Regions from separate parts of the Novosphingobium olei genome, predicted to be linked through region 2. Evidence: predicted binding sites of a transcription regulator. Region 2 holds the regulator's gene; the other holds the start of a gene.
What was found. The regulator LexA, encoded in region 2, represses DNA repair genes until DNA is damaged. The targets are predictions, from matches to a motif close to GTTCCNCNCTTGTTCT.
Positions count from the first base shown of each region.

Region 1: the regulator LexA is predicted to act here: its motif matches at 3,182-3,197, upstream of AACH40_RS05285 (ATP-dependent helicase).

Region 1 is NZ_AP029021.1:1,111,564-1,117,120, reverse strand. Features, by position in the region: gene AACH40_RS05305 (pseudouridine synthase) at 1-263, shown strand, start outside; gene rsmD (16S rRNA (guanine(966)-N(2))-methyltransferase RsmD) at 263-811, shown strand; gene AACH40_RS05295 (MFS transporter) at 815-2,074, opposite strand; gene AACH40_RS05290 (hypothetical protein) at 2,212-2,871, opposite strand; gene AACH40_RS05285 (ATP-dependent helicase) at 3,233-5,500, shown strand; gene AACH40_RS05280 (hypothetical protein) at 5,516-5,557, opposite strand, start outside.
Region 2 is NZ_AP029021.1:1,914,956-1,920,512, reverse strand. Features, by position in the region: gene AACH40_RS09060 (ComEC/Rec2 family competence protein) at 93-2,261, shown strand; gene lexA (transcriptional repressor LexA) at 2,255-2,977, opposite strand; gene AACH40_RS09050 (molybdopterin molybdotransferase MoeA) at 3,068-4,324, opposite strand; gene moaC (cyclic pyranopterin monophosphate synthase MoaC) at 4,321-4,812, opposite strand; gene AACH40_RS09040 (aspartate/glutamate racemase family protein) at 5,059-5,557, opposite strand, start outside.

The DNA.
Region 1 (5,557 bases), 800 kb from region 2:
AGGTCCGTGAGGAACTCGATACCCGCAAGCCCGGCAAGCCCAACCAGCGCACCGGCTGGGGCGCCAAGACCGCCGAGCGCAGAGCCGCCCAAACGAAAACGGGGCAGGCCGACAAGCGCCGCTCCGCTCCCACCAGTGACCGTCCGAGCAGTGAGCGACCGATCAGCGAGCGATCAACCAGCGAGCGACCGGCCCGTCCCGCCCGCCCCGGCACGCGGCCTCCCACCGGAAAACCGCCGCGCGGGCCGCGGAGGCCCGGCTGATGCTGCGGATCATCGCCGGCGAATGGCGCGGTCGCAAGCTGGCCGCGCCTGAAGGGGACGCCACCCGCCCCACCGCCGACCGTACCCGCGAAACGCTGTTCTCGATGCTGACCAGCCGGCTCGGCAGCTTCGAGGGGCTGAAGGTGGCCGACCTGTTCGCAGGATCCGGCGCACTGGGCCTCGAAGCCCTGTCGCGCGGGGCGGCGCACGCGCTGTTCGTCGAACAGGACCCGGCCGCGATCCGCGCGATCCGCGCCAACATTGCCGCCTTGCGCTGCGCCCCGCAATGCGACGTGCGCGCTTCGTCGGTGCTCTCGCTCGGCCCGGTCAAGGAGCCGCTCGACGTGATCCTGCTCGACCCGCCCTACCGGACGGGCGCCGGCGCCGTCGCGATCGACAAGCTGGTGCGACTGGGCTGGATCGGCGAAGGCACCTGGGTGAGCCTTGAGACCGAAGCCAAGGAAGTGCCGCAGATCAAGTCGCTCGAGATCGAAAGCGAGCGCACCGTCGGCAAGGCGCGGCTGACGCTGCTGCGACTCAAGTCCTGAACATCAGGTTCTGATTTTCGGGGCGAAGACCACGCCCGCGAGCGTCAGCGCACCGGCCAGCGTCAGGAACAGCCCGACGTAAGGCGTGCCGCCCTTCGCGGCGAGCAAGGCGGCGGCAAACGGTGCCAGCGCCCCGCCGATGATGCCGCCCATGTTGAAGGCAAGGCTGATCCCGGTGTAGCGCACCGGCACGGCATAGAGCGTTGGCAGCCAGCCGCCGAGCGGCCCGTAGACCAGCCCCATCACCAGCAGCGACAGCGCCAGCGTGGCGAAGACCACCGGCAGCGAGCCTGAGCCGAGGCCCGAGCCGAACAGCAGCCCGACGGCCGCCGTCAGCAGCGCGCCCTTGCCCAGCACGTTCTTAGCGCTGGTCTTGTCGGCCCAGTAGCCAGCGACGCCGATGCCCACGGCGAGGAAGGTGTTGGCGGCGAGCTGGACTTCGAGGAATTCCTGCTTGGCGTAACCCAGCTTGGTCGTCGCGAAAGACAGCGCGAAGGTGGTGGCAAGGTAGAAAATCGCAAAGCAGGCGACGACGCCGGCTATGCCGGCGACGACGGCGCCGGGATGTTCGCGCAGCAGGCGGCCGATCGGCACGGCGGGCGGCGCTTCGTGGGCAAGCGCTTCCTTGAACGCCGCCGTCTCTCCGATCTTGAGCCGCACCCACAGCCCCAGCCCGACGAGCAGCGCGCTCGCCAGGAACGGAATACGCCAGCCCCAAGCGGTGAAGTCGGCTTCGGACAAGGTGTAGCTGAGGATCAGGAACAGGCCGTTGGCGAACAGGAAGCCGAGCGGCGCGCCCAGTTGCGGCGCCGACCCGAAGCGCGCTTCCCACCCCTTGGGCGCGTTTTCCACGGCCAGCAGCGAAGCGCCGCCCCATTCGCCGCCAAGGCCGAAGCCCTGCCCGAAGCGCAGCAGGCACAGCAGCGCCGGGGCGATCGGCCCGGCCATGGCATAAGTCGGCAGGAACGCGATCAGCAGCGTCGACCCGCCCATCAGCATCAGCGAGGCGACCAGCGTGGACTTGCGCCCGATGCGATCGCCGAAGTGGCCGAACGCAATGGCCCCCACCGGCCGTGCGAAGAAGGCGAGCCCGAAAGTCATGAACGCCAGCAGCGTCTGCGCCGATTCGCTTTCTGCGGGGAAGAACAGCGGCCCGATCACCAGCGCGGCGGCAGTCGCGTAGATGTAGAAATCATAGAACTCCACCGCCGTGCCGACGAGGCTGGCGGTCAGGATGCGGGCGTTCTGGCGGATCGGGTTCATCGGCGCGGCATAGCGCGCGCGCGGCATTTGCACACACGAAAAGGGCGCCGGCATCGCCGGCGCCCTTCCCGCTTGCGACCCGAGAGGGGAGGCTCGGGCTTGTTATGCGGTCAGATCATCCGATCTTTCGTGGCCGATCACACACCGCCACGGTTGCGGCAGTTGTCCTGCAGCTTCTTGGTGCAGACCGGATACTTCTTGTTCATCGTATCTGCCGGCGGCGGGGGCACGGCATTGCTGGTGGTGGTGGCAGCATACTGCTGGCCGGCCGGCGCGGTACCGGCGTCAACCACGCCCGGTGCGGTCGGCGCCGGCGTGTTGGCATCCATGCTAGCGTCCGCCATCGGCTTGCCGGTCGACGCGCCGCTCGGCGGGGTTGCCGGATCGGCCGGGGTTGCCGGCGTGCCGGTACCCGGGGCCGGCTGGGCCGGCGTGGCAGGGGCCGCGCTGCCCTTCAGCTGGGCGGTGATGGTCGGCCAGACCTGCGTGCGCTGCTCGGGCGTCATCGCATAGATCTGCCCGCGCTGTTCGTCGGTCAGCGCCCACCAGCCCTTCTGCTGATCGGCATCGAGGCTCCAGTAGTATTCCTGATACGTTGCGGGCCAGGCGTCATACTTGGTGCGCTGATCGGCCGGCCACGCGCCATACTGCGTCTTCTGGTCGGCGCTCATCGAGAAGGTGCCAGTTGCCGGGGCAGCCGTCGTCGCAGCAGGCGCCGCCGGAGCCTGGGCATAGATCGCCGCAGGCACGCCCGTCATAGCAAGCGCCGCAGCGCCAAGAAGAAACATCTTTCGCATCGAAAGTCTCCTGTTCGTTATCTTGTAACCCGAAGGCTTGGGGCGAGTTACGCGAGACAGACGATGCCGTTCCATGTTGTTCGTTGAATCGAGACAACCAAAAGACGAAGCGACCTATGCGGACATCAATACCATCCGATCGCCACATTTTACATTAGATCATAAGTAATCTGAACCGCTGTTCATCCACATTAATGCCATATGAATGACATTACTTTGGTTTGACTCGGCTTTCGAGAAACAACGCAGCGACGCGACCGTTCCCGGCAGGCGTTGCAAAGGGAGGCGACGGGTTGCACAGCCCCCTTCAGTTCCCTACTTGTTCCGGGTGAACAGACCCGATTCCCCCGCATCCCCGAACATCGCCGTGCCCGCATGGCTCGATGGCCTGAACCCGCCGCAGCGCGAGGCGGTGGTCACCACCGAAGGGCCGGTGCTGATGCTGGCGGGTGCCGGCACGGGCAAGACTGCGGCGCTGACCGCGCGGCTGGCCAACCTGCTGCGTCAGCGGCTGGCCTGGCCCAGCGAGATCCTGTGCGTCACCTTCACCAACAAGGCCGCGCGGGAAATGCGCGAGCGAGTGGGCCAGCTGATCGGACCATCGGTGGAAGGCATGCCGTGGCTGGGCACGTTCCATTCGGTCGCCGCCAAGATGCTGCGCCGCCATGCCGAACTGGTCGGGCTGCAATCGAACTTCACGATCATCGACACCGACGACCAGATCCGCCTGCTCAAGCAGCTGATCGTGGCCGAGGGGCTGGACGAAAAGCGCTGGCCCGCGCGCCAGCTCGCCGGGCTGATCGACAAGTGGAAGAACCGCGGGCTTAACCCGGCGGACCTCGATGCGGGCGAAAACGAAGCCTATGCCAATGGCAAGGGGCAGCGCTTCTATGCGCTCTACCAGAACCGGCTGAAGGATCTGAACGCCTGCGATTTCGGCGATCTGCTGCTCCACATGCTCAACATCTTCCGGCGCGAGCGCGACATCCTCGAGATGTACCAGCAGCGCTTCAAGTACGTGATGGTGGACGAATACCAGGACACCAACGCGGTCCAGTACCTGTGGCTGCGGCTGCTGGCGCAGACGCGCAAGAACATCTGCGTGGTGGGGGACGACGACCAATCGATCTATTCCTGGCGCGGCGCGGAAGTCGCCAACATCCTGCGCTTCGAAAAGGACTTTCCTGGCGCCAAGGTCATCAAGCTCGAACAGAACTACCGCTCCACCCCACACATCCTGGGCGCGGCGTCGGGCCTGATCGCGGAAAACGCCGAACGGCTCGGCAAGACACTGTGGACCGAACGCAATGGCGGCGACAAGGTTCGCGTCATCGGCATCTGGGACGGGCCGGAAGAAGCGCGCCGCATCGGCGAGGAGATCGAGCGGCTGGAACGCGAGGGGTGCAGCCTCGATGCCGTGGCCATCCTCGTGCGCGCACAGTTCCAGACGCGCGAGATCGAGGATCGCTTCATCCAGATCGGCATGGCCTATCGCATCGTCGGCGGCTTCCGCTTCTATGAACGTGCGGAAATCCGCGATGCGCTCGCCTACCTGCGGCTGATCGCCAGTCCTTCGGACGACCTCGCGTTCGAACGGATCTACAACACCCCCAAGCGTGGCCTTGGCGACAAGACGCTGGAGAAGATCCACCGCTTTGCCCGCGCGCAGGGCATGCCGTTGCTGCGCGCCGCGCTCGAGATCTGCGATACCGACGAACTCCCGACGCGGGCGCGCAACACGCTGCTGGCGCTGGTGCGCGACTTCGCCCGCTGGCGCGATGCGGCGGGCACGCTGGTGCCGGCGGAACTTGCGCGCACGATGCTGGATGAAAGCGGCTACACCGCCGCGCTTCAGGCCGAAAAGAGCGCCGAGGCGAATGGTCGGCTCGAAAACCTGTCCGAACTTGCCCGCGCGATGGAAGAGTACGACACGCTTGGCGACTTTCTCGAACACGTCAGCCTGGTGATGGACAACGACCGGAGCGAGGACGAGGAGAAGGTCACCGTGATGACCATCCACGCCGCCAAAGGTCTGGAATTCGACCAGGTGTTCCTGCCCGGCTGGGAGGAAGGCGTGTTCCCCAGTCAGCGCGCGCTCGACGAAGGCGGACTCGCCAGCCTGGAGGAAGAACGCCGCCTCGCCTACGTGGCGATCACCCGGGCAAAGAAGCGCTGCACCATCCTGCACGCCGCCAACCGGCGGATCTATGGCCAGTGGACCAGCTCGATCCCCAGCCGCTTCATCGGCGAACTGCCTGGCGACCATATCGAGGAGGAAACCACGCTGTCGGGCGGCGCGTCGCTGTGGCGGGCACAGTGGTCCGAACATTCCGATCCCTTCGCCGACGTGGCGCGCAACCAGCCGTCGCGCATCGTAACGCGGGGGCCCGGCTGGCAGCGCGCTGCGGCTCAGACCTATGACCCCACGCCGAAGCGCATCGCCGAACCCGGGCGCAGCGCGGCAAGCTTCGCCTCGAAGCCGCGCGCCGACATCGCGCTGGGCGCCCGCGTGTTCCACGACAAGTTCGGATACGGCACCGTCGCCGCGCAGGAAGGCAACAAGCTGGAGATCGATTTCGAGACGGCCGGACGCAAGCGGGTGATCGACAGCTTCATCAAGCCGGCGTGAATCCCTTCGCGGCGGTCAAGGCAGGTTGAGCGCCACCGCCCCGCGCGCATCGAACCA
Region 2 (5,557 bases):
CGCGAGCCGAAGACTCGTCCGCGGCAGATCCGCAAGACTGGCTCGCGACATCTTCGCCGCGGCCTTGGGGCAATCTGCGCCGCTTGTCCAGTGTGCAGCGCACCATGGACGAATTCCTCGCCAGCCGTCCGCTCGAACGCGGATCGTGGCTGGTCGTGGGCTTTGGCGTTGGAATCGCTACATGGCTTGTCCTGCCGGGTCCGCAGCAGTGGCTGGCGTTTCTGGCCCTGTGCGCTGCGGCGGGGGCGGGCGCGTCGCTGCTCGATGCGCAGGGCGATCTTTCGCACTTGCGGGCAGCAATTGTCGGCCTGCTGGTGATGCTCGTCGGCGGTCTGGGGCTGGTATGGGCCAAGTCGACCTTCGTCGGCGCGCCGCCCATCGCCCGGCCGATGGTGGTGACGATCGAAGGGCGCGTGCTTTCGCGTGAGGATCAGGGGGCCAAGGATGCGATCCGGCTCGTCCTCGCCGCCCGCCTGCTGCCGCGTTCGCCGGGCGGCCGCGATGCGCAGGATATGCCCCCGGCGCCGCAGCGGGTGCGCGTGAACGTACCGGTGGAGCAGGACCGGCCGGGCATGGCCGAAGGCGCCACCGTGCGGCTCGACGCCCGGCTCATGCCGCCTGCACCGCCAATGCTGCCCGGCAGCTACGACTTCGCCCGCGCCGCCTGGTTCCAGGGCCTTGCCGCCACCGGCCGCGCGCTGGGCCCGGTCGAGGTGCTGGATCCCGGCCACGGCGATGGCTCGCTCGGCGAAGTGCGCAGGGCCCTGTCGCGCCATGTGCGCAGCCAGCTCGGCGGTTCGCCCGGCACTATCGCCGCCGCCTTCGCCAGCGGTGATCGGGGTGCGATCGCGCAAGACGACGAAGACGCGATGCGCGATGCCGGGCTCACCCACCTCCTGTCGATCAGCGGCCTGCATGTCAGCGCGGTGATCGCGGGGGTCTATGCCCTTGTCATGGCGCTGCTGGCGCTCATTCCCGCCATCGCGCTGCGCGTCCGGCTGCCGCTCGTGGCGGCGGCTGCGGGGGCGCTCGCGGGGATCGGATACACCCTGCTGACCGGTGCGGAAGTGCCGACGGTGCGCAGCTGCGTCGGTGCGCTGCTGGTGCTTGTCGCCATGGCGCTGGGCCGCGATCCGCTGTCGCTGCGGATGGTTGCCGTCGCGGCCTTCGCCGTCCTGCTGTTCTGGCCCGAAGCGGTATGGGGTCCCAGCTTCCAGATGAGCTTCGCCTCGGTCATCGCCATCATCGCGTTCCACAATTCCGCCCCTGCGCGCCGCTTCCTGTCCCCTCGCGACGAGGGCTGGTTCGTGCGGACGGGCCGCCACCTTGCCATGCTGCTCGTCACCGGCGTGGTGATCGAACTGGCGCTGATGCCGATCGCGGTGTTCCACTTCCACCGCGCCGGGCTCTACGGCGCGCTGGTCAATGTCGTGGCGATCCCGCTGACCACCTTTGCCACGATGCCGCTGCTGGCGCTGGCGCTGCTGCTCGATCTGGCGGGGTGGGGCGCGCCGGTATGGTATCTCGTCGGCAAGTCGCTCGACCTGCTGCTGTGGATGGCCCACGAAACCGCCGCGCAGCCGGGCGCGGTGACGATGCTGCCGGGGATGGACCGCATCACGTTCGGCCTGTTCATCGCCGGCCTGCTGTGGCTGGCGCTGTGGAGCGGGCGGGTGCGGCTGTGGGGCTTCGCGCCCATCGCGCTGGCCACCGTGCTGGTGCTGACCGCGCCGACGCCCGACGTGCTGGTTTCGGGCGATGGGCGGCAGGTCGGCATCACGGCTGCGGATCCGGGCGGCGGGCTGCTGCTGCTGCGCGAAGGGCGGAGCGACTTTGCCCGTGACACGCTGATGGAAGCTGCCGGAATCAAGGACCTTTCGGCCTCCATCGAGGAGGCGCCGGGGGCGGAATGCAACGCCGATTTCTGCCGTCTGGCGACCGTTCGTCAGGTGTCGGGCCGGCCCCGCCGCTTCGTGCTGCTGATGAGCCGGGGAAGGGACCTGACGCCGTGGGCGCCGCTGGTCGAGGCTTGCGCGGCGGCGGATATCGTGATCGCCGATCGCCGCCTGCCCGACGCCTGCAAGCCCCGCCTGCTGAAAGCCGACCGGGGACTGCTGCGCCAGACGGGCGGTCTTGCCATCGAGCTTGGCAGCGGCCGGGTGCGCACCGTGGCCGAAACGCAGGGGCATCACGGCTGGTACCGCTGGCCTGCCCCCGGCGCCTTGGCATCACGGCCCCGTCCGCCGTCGCCGCCTCAGTGATAGCGGCGCAGAAGGCCGGCGAGCTTGCCCTGGATCTGCACTTCGTGGGGAGCGTAATACTGCGGATCGTAGGCGGCGTTGGCCGGATCGAGGCGCACCATGCCCTTTTCGTGGCGCAGCGTCTTGAGCGTGGCTTCCTCGCCCCGGATGAGCGCGACGACGATTTCCCCGTCGCGGGCGACTTCGGTGCGGCGCACGAGGGCGTAATCGCCATCGAGAATGCCGGCCTCGACCATCGAATCCCCGGACACCTCGAGCGCGTAATGTTCCCCTGCGCCGAGCAGCGCGGCAGGGACGGGAAGCGTCGAGGTGCCTTCCAGCGCCTCTATCGGGGCGCCGGCGGCGATGCGGCCGTGGAGCGGCAGTTCGATCACGTCGTTGGCGGGTTCGGGCGCACGGGCCGGAGCGCGCAGCGGCGGCACCCCCGTGTTCGCATTGGCGGTGTTCGCGTTGGCGGCGAGCGGTGCTGGGGAAGCGGGGGCAGCGCCCTTCACCGCATTGCCGTCCGCCATGCGCAGCACTTCGAGCGCGCGGGCGCGGTTGGGCAGGCGACGGATGAAGCCGCGTTCTTCCAGCGCGGAGATCAGGCGGTGGACCCCGGACTTGGACTTGAGGTCGAGCGCTTCCTTCATCTCTTCAAAAGAGGGAGAAATGCCGGAGTCCTCGAGGCGGTTCTGGATGAAGGTCAGCAGCTCATGCTGCTTGCGCGTCAACATCACGCTTGCTCCCTATTGCCGTTTCCTTCGCCCCTTGTTCTCATCACTGGCGAACGAATGCGGAACGAATAAGCAACTCCACCAAACCCGTCAAGCAATTCCGCCAGTTTCGAGCAGATAGACCGGCACTTCGCTTCCGGCAGGCAGCGCTGGCGCGCGCGCTTCGCGCACGACCAGGGCATTGGAGCGGGCAAGCGGGGTGATCGCGCCCGAATCCTGCAGCGGATCGAACGCGACCGCGCCCCCTTCGAAGCGGGCGCGCAGGAATTCGGTGCGGCTGCCCCCGGCGGGCAGATCGGCGGCAAGGCGCGCCGGTATCGTCCGCGGCAGCGCCTCTGCGGCGCCGAGCGCGGCGCGCAGCAGCGGCAGCATGAACAGGAAGCCGGTGACGAAGGCCGAAGCCGGGTTTCCCGGCAGGCCGAGCACGATCTGTGGACTGGCGAATTCGGGACCGGCGCCATGATCGCGCCGGCCGACGAGCAGCGGCTTGCCGGGCTTGATCGCGACCCGCCAGAAATCGAGCGTGACGCCCGCCGCGGCGAGCGCGGGGCGCACGAGATCGTGATCGCCGACCGAGGCGCCGCCGCTGGTGACAATGATGTCGGCCCCGCCGGCCTGTTCGAGCGCCGCGACGATATCGTCGATCCGGTCGGCCACCGGGCCGATGCGCGTGACCTGTACCGGAAGTCCGGCGGCCATGGCGGCGAGCATCGGGCCGTTGCTGGCGGGGATCTGGTGGGCCGCAAGCGGCTTGCCGGGACCGACAAGTTCATCGCCGCTGTCGATGATGGCGAGGTGGAGCGGGCGGCGGACGGGCAGGTGCTGATGACCGCCGGCCATGGCGAGTGCGATCTGCGCAGGGCCAATGCGGGTGCCGGGGGCGAGCAGCTGCGCATCGGCGACGAAGTCCATGCCGGCGGGGCGGATGTGGCGCCCGGCGGGCGAAGGCGGCGTGCCGATGAGCGTGACGCTATCGCCAGCGCGCGCCGCATCTTCCTGCAGCAGGACCATGTCCGCGCCATCGGGCAGGACGGCGCCGGTGCTGATCCGCACGGCCTGCCCGGCGGCGACGGTGCCGCCAAAGGGATGGCCGGCCGCGCTTTCGCCGATGACCCGCCAGGGACCGGGCAGATCGGCGGCGCGCATGGCGTATCCATCCATCGCCGAGAGCGGCGCATCGGGCTGGGTGCGGTGCGCCGTGATCGGGTGGGCGAGGTAGAAGCCGGTGCAATCGGCCACGGCGCGATGTTCGATGGCGAGATCGGGTGCCAGCGATACCAGCCGTTCCTGCGCGGTGCGCAGCGGCAGCGGCGGGGTGCGGACGGACGGTTCGGCGCCTGCGTTCATGCGGTGCGGTCCGGCACGTCTGCCGCCTTCCAATCGCCAGACTTGCCGCCGCGCTTTTCCAGCAGGCGGACCTGTTCGACGACCATGCCCTTGTCGAGCGCCTTGGCCATGTCGTAGATCGTCAGCAGCGCGACCGAGGCAGCGACGAGCGCTTCCATTTCCACCCCCGTGCGCGCGGTGAGCGAGGCGCTGGCGGTGACCGAGACGCCGGTTTCGGTCAGCACGAAATCGACCGTGACTGCATCGAGCGCGAGCGGGTGGCACAGGGGGATCAGTTCGCCGGTCTTCTTCGCGGCCATGATCCCGGCGATGCGTGCGGCGGCGAGGACATCGCCCTTCGGCACTTCGCCGTCACGGATCGCGGCGAGCGCTTCCCGGCTCATGCGGATATGACCACCGGCGATGGCGAGGCGCCGGGTCTCGGCCTTCCCGCCGACGTCCACCATGCGGGCATTGCCGTCGGGGTCGAGATGGGTGAGGCCGGTCATGACGGGGCTCCGCAGCAGGAGGGGGTTGACGGGGTTGACACGGTCCTGGAGAAAATCTGCCCGCCGGTCCAAGTTGACGAAGTTGACAGTGTCCTGGACGAGAACTCCGTCGGTCGGGCGAGCGGGTTCGGGAAGAGCCAAAGCAACGGTGTTCCGCGAGTTTTCATGGGCCAGGCTGTTGCCAGAAAGGTGCGGCGTAGGACAGTGCAAATTGACGCGCACGCCGATAAATAACTGACGCGTCCGTTATTTATCGGAGCCCAGCGCCACTGCGGCGGCGGCTTGTGCGTGGAGCGCGGTGGTATCGAACAGGGGCACCGCGCTATCGCTCTGGTCGATCAGCAGCATGATTTCGGTGCAGCCCAGGATCAGTCCCTGCGCGCCGCGCGCCACAAGGCGGGCGATGACCGCGCGGTAGGCTTCGCGCGAGGCGGGCGAGATCACCCCGGCCACGAGTTCGTCGTAGATGACGCGGTGGACGAGCGCTCGGTCTTCAGCATCTGGGACGAGGACATCGAGCCCGTGCCGATCGCGCAGGCGGCCGGTGTAGAAATCCTGCTCCATGGTGAAAGCCGTGCCGAGCAGCGCGATGCGGGTGATGCCAGCCGCGACTACCGCCTGTGCCGTCGGGTCGGCGATATGGAGCAGGGGAACGGACGTTGCCGCCTCGATCGCCGGGGCGAGCAGGTGCATGGTGTTGGTGCACAGCACCAGCGCCTGCGCCCCGGCATCGGCCAGCAGCCGC